2 regions of the Pseudorhodobacter turbinis genome follow, and region 1 is predicted to be linked to the other one. Evidence: riboswitches for the same ligand, from Rfam matches in the RefSeq annotation. Region 1 holds a riboswitch; the other holds the start of a gene.
The links. A riboswitch is a leader RNA that binds a small molecule or an ion and turns the genes downstream of it on or off. The one in region 1 is predicted to bind thiamine pyrophosphate.
Positions count from the first base shown of each region.

Region 2: another riboswitch for thiamine pyrophosphate. It lies ahead of EOK75_RS10835 (thiamine ABC transporter substrate-binding protein); the one in region 1 lies ahead of thiD (bifunctional hydroxymethylpyrimidine kinase/phosphomethylpyrimidine kinase).

Region 1 is NZ_CP039964.1:1,309,631-1,311,829, reverse strand. It holds partial or broken gene EOK75_RS21825 (transposase) at 9-400, shown strand; TPP riboswitch at 1,137-1,240, shown strand; gene thiD (bifunctional hydroxymethylpyrimidine kinase/phosphomethylpyrimidine kinase) at 1,297-2,076, shown strand; gene EOK75_RS06265 (FAD-dependent oxidoreductase) at 2,073-2,199, shown strand, end outside.
Region 2 is NZ_CP039964.1:2,263,840-2,266,038, reverse strand. It holds gene EOK75_RS10835 (thiamine ABC transporter substrate-binding protein) at 1-973, opposite strand, end outside; TPP riboswitch at 1,010-1,117, opposite strand; gene EOK75_RS10830 (dihydrofolate reductase family protein) at 1,159-1,698, opposite strand; gene EOK75_RS10825 (cytochrome c1) at 1,780-2,199, opposite strand, start outside.

The DNA.
Region 1 (2,199 bases):
ACCATGAGAGGGGGGCAATATCCAACAGCCGCCTGATCCGTTTTGATGCGCGCAGCGTCACCTTCCGCGTCAAAGATTACCGTCTTAAAGGCGCAGGCCGCCACACCACCATGACGCTGGCCACAAATGAGTTCATCCGCCGCTTCCTGATCCACGTGCTCCCGAAAGGCCAGCACCGCACCGCCACTACGGGTTCTTCGGAAACGGTAACCGCGCGGCCAATATCGCCAGGATCCGGCAGCTGCTTGGCGCAAACATATCAGACCAAGGTCGCGGTGATGACGACAGCACCAGCGATACCAATGGACCGCCCCGTGTCCTCGCGCTGCCATGCCCGTGTTGCGGTGGCCAGTTGATCATCATCAACACAATCGCACCCGCTCAGCACCCCAGAGCGCCGCACGTCATAAATTGTAGTCTCAGCCGCACGCTACAACGTCTGCGGACCAACGGTCATGCGCAAATCAATATATTGAAGCGACAGAAGTCGATGACACCGATGCGATGCGGTGCATATCCGCCAAAGGTCAGAAAGATTCATAAGGCGTTTGCCCGAAAATGCCCTGTGCAACCAGCCTGTCCAGGCGGATCCAGAGCACCCAAACCCCACAAATCCCCATAGACGCCACTGATCCACCAAGACCAACCCCGCGATTTCTCGCTTGAGCGCTTCTCCGACGCCAGGCAATGATACGCGCCACACAAACGTCCGTGCGGGGCGTCCGAGAAACCTACACCCAAGCCGCCTTGCCAAATTGTCGCTGCGTGTCCACGCAGTATGATACGCGCTGCATTTGCTTTCTGTATGATGTTGCAGCGCAGCGTAAGAATTGGAAATTCAAGCAATTGGCACAAAGAATAGGGCAGCCGAAGATCAGGGCGCAAACACATCGCAATACGGAGAGACTTCTCGTCTTAAGCATAAAGGCAAATCGCCGCGGAACGTGACCTTCGTGAACAAAAGCGACGTAGCGACTTAACAATCACAGAGCAATTCTTGTGGTGAGGTAAAACGATTTGTTCAATTTTGGTAGCTTGCGACCGCTTTTGGGATTCAACAACACAAATCTACGGGGCAGTTCTCTCGGATATTTTTATCGTTTGACGCCTGCGCACGATCCATCTAACAATCTGTTTGAAATCTGTTGGGGTGCCCGTTTCCGGGCTGAGATGCACAAGCTGCGAACCCATTGAACCTGAACCGGTTAGGACCGGCGGAGGGAACAGTTGGCGGACCTTGCGTCCGTTCTGGTCTACACCCGTTGCATCCTGCCCCCTGAAACAAGGGACGATTGCATGGTGGCCAACGCGTTAACGATAGCTGGTTCTGATTCCGGTGGTGGTGCCGGGATTCAGGCAGATCTCAAAGCATTTTCGGCAATGGGAATTTATGGTGCCTCTGTTGTGACTGCGGTTACGGCACAGAACACCAAAGCTGTCACAGCCATTCATCCGATTCCGGATGATGTTGTCGTAGCGCAGATCAAAACTGTTCTGGATGACATTCGGATTGATGCGATCAAGATCGGGATGCTGGGGACACCGTCGCTGATTGAGGCGGTGGCCGACGCCCTGAATGGCTATGAAGGTCCGATTGTGCTCGATCCGGTGATGGTTGCAAAATCGGGTGATACGCTGCTGGAAGACAGTGCCATCGCCGCGTTGAAGTCATCGCTCTTTAGGCGCGCAACATTGTTAACACCCAACCTACCGGAAGCCGCAAAACTGGTGGGCGATGGATCTCTACACGCGCAGGCAAAGGCGCTTTTACACCTCGGTGTCGGCGCGGTTTTGATGAAGGGCGGGCACGCAGACGGTGAGGTCTGCACCGATCATCTGGTGTCGCCAACGGGGAGACATGAATTTTCTGCACAGCGTGTGAACACGCGCAATACCCATGGAACTGGATGTTCCTATTCCTCTGCAATTGCGGCGGGTTTGGCCCAAGGAATGGCGTTGAACGATGCCGTATCGCGTGCGCATGCGTGGCTGCATCAAGCGATCTTGCAGGCCGATAAATTGCACGTCGGACAGGGTCACGGGCCTGTTCATCACTTTCACGCGTTTTGGACATGAGCGACATTTGCACCATCATCGGCGGCGGCGTCTGCGGTCTGGCCATGGCGGCAGAGCTGTCCTCACGCGGTGCGCAGGTGACTGTGATTGACCCAAATGGCGCGCCCGGGGATCATGCCTGTT
Region 2 (2,199 bases), 950 kb from region 1:
GGCTAAGCGCGCGTTGCCATTCGGCCACGGCAGAATCGCGCAAGGTTGCGACGTCGTCCTCGGAATAAAACAGCGATTTTTGTGGCAGCTTCAGCTTGGCAAATTCGGGTGGCATCAAATCGGGATCAAGCTTGACCGGAAAGCCGAAATTCACCCGTGGGATCATTTCCTGAAACGTCTCGGAAAGGATGAAATCCATGAAGGCTTGCGCCAGTTCCGGCTGATCGGTGTTTGCGATCCGGCCCACAACTTCGGCGGTGAAATAATGACCCTCGTCGAAAATCGCGGCGACCTTGGTTTCGTCTTGCTCCACGATCAGATGGTAGGCGGGGGAGGTGATGTAGGACAGCACCAGATCCGCCTCACCGCGTGTGAAAAGACCGTATGACTCGGACCAACCTTTGGTGACGGTCAGGATGCGGGGGGCAAGGCGTTGCCAGTAATCCTCGGCGCGGTCACCGTAAACCGCCTTGACCCAAAGCACCAAAGCAAGCCCGCCGCCAGAGGAACGCGGGTCCTGGATCACGATTTTCACATCCTCGGGCAAGGCGGCCAGTGATTCAAAGTCATGCGGCGGGGTGGCCAACTTGGTGTTGTCATAGATGAAGGCGGTATCGCCGTAGTTAAATGGCAAGAAGGTGGTATCAGCCCATTCCACCGGCAGCGACAGAGTCGACAGGTCCTGATTATGCGGGCCGAAAAGGCCGGTTGCCCGCGCGCGCAGGGTTTCATCCGTGGAAATGCCGATCACGATATCGGCCTCGGTGCGCGCACCTTCCAGCATCAGGCTGGGGATCAGGTCGGTGGTGCGATACTGCAGATCGCAGGCACAAATATCCTCAAACGCTTGTTCGATTGCGGGGCCCGGCCCCCATTCCGACGCGAATGAGGTGGAGGCATAGACCGTAAGCACAGGCGTATCGGCCAATGCGGAGGTCGCGATAAAGGGTAAAAAGAAAAGTCGCTTTAACATGGGTCTCTCCATAAACGACGGCCGAAAGTCGGGATGGATCATTCCATGCACCTTCCCTCCGCCGGTTCTAACCGGTTCAGGTTCGACGGGTCTGTGGCTTTTGCCAAATCTCAGCCTTCTACAAAGGCTCCCCGAGGTGAGAGTGAGTCTAGCGCGCCGCGCAGCGGGGGCAAGGGCGAAATGCCCTAGCGCGCAATCCGGTAGGTAGAGGAAACGAGGCCCGAGGGGAAACTGCGGGTGGTTTGATGGGTCAAGGACACCTCTTCGGGCAAACTGCCGAACAGGGGGCGGCCCTGCCCCAACAGCACGGGCACGCGGGTTTGAGTGATTTCATCCAGCAAACCCTCTTGCAAGAATGACTGCAAAACCCGGCCACCATCAACATAGACCCGGCGCCAGCCCTCAAATGCCAGGACGGTCACAAGATCCGCTGGTGCCATATCGCTGATCACCACGATGTCCGCCAGATCTGCCGGAACATCCTCAACCGTTAGGCTTTGGCTCAGCACGATCACCGGCTGGGCATAGGGCCATTGGGCGAATTGACGAACGGTCTCAAACGTGCCCCGCCCCATGATGATCCCGTCGATGCTGGCGATAAAGGCATCATAGCCGTGATCCTCGCTGCCCGTATTGAACGGGTCCAGCCAATCAATGCTGCCATCGGGGCGCGCAATAAAGCCGTCAAGACTTGTTGCGATGAAGGCGTGGCAGGTCAGGGACATGGCGACAGCTTTCGTACGGGTTGTTTATAGGCAAAGGCCCCACCGTTTCGGGCGGGGCCTTTGCAAACGCACGTGATTAGATCAAACGTGCTTTTTCTTTGGGCCTTTGACAGCCGACCAGATCCGCTTGTTGGTCAGATAGAGCAGAACCGACAGGACAGACAAGAAGATCACAGCGGTAAAGCCTGCCTGCTTGCGGGCCATCATTTTTGGCTCGGCGGTCCACATCAAGAAGGCGGTCACGTCCTCGGCAACATTCTCGATGCTGTTTGAGTGGCCATCCTGATATTCCATCTGATCTTCATAGAGAGGCGGCGCCATAGAGATCCAGCCACCCGGAAAGGCAGTGTTCTCATAAAAGGTGGTGCCTGCTTCTTCCTTTTCCTCGCCGGTATAGCCTTTGAGCAATGAGGCGATATATTCCGGTCCGCCAATACCCTTCACGAACTGGTTGATACCAGTACCCGCAGGGCCGTGGAAACCAGCGCGGGCCTTTGCCAT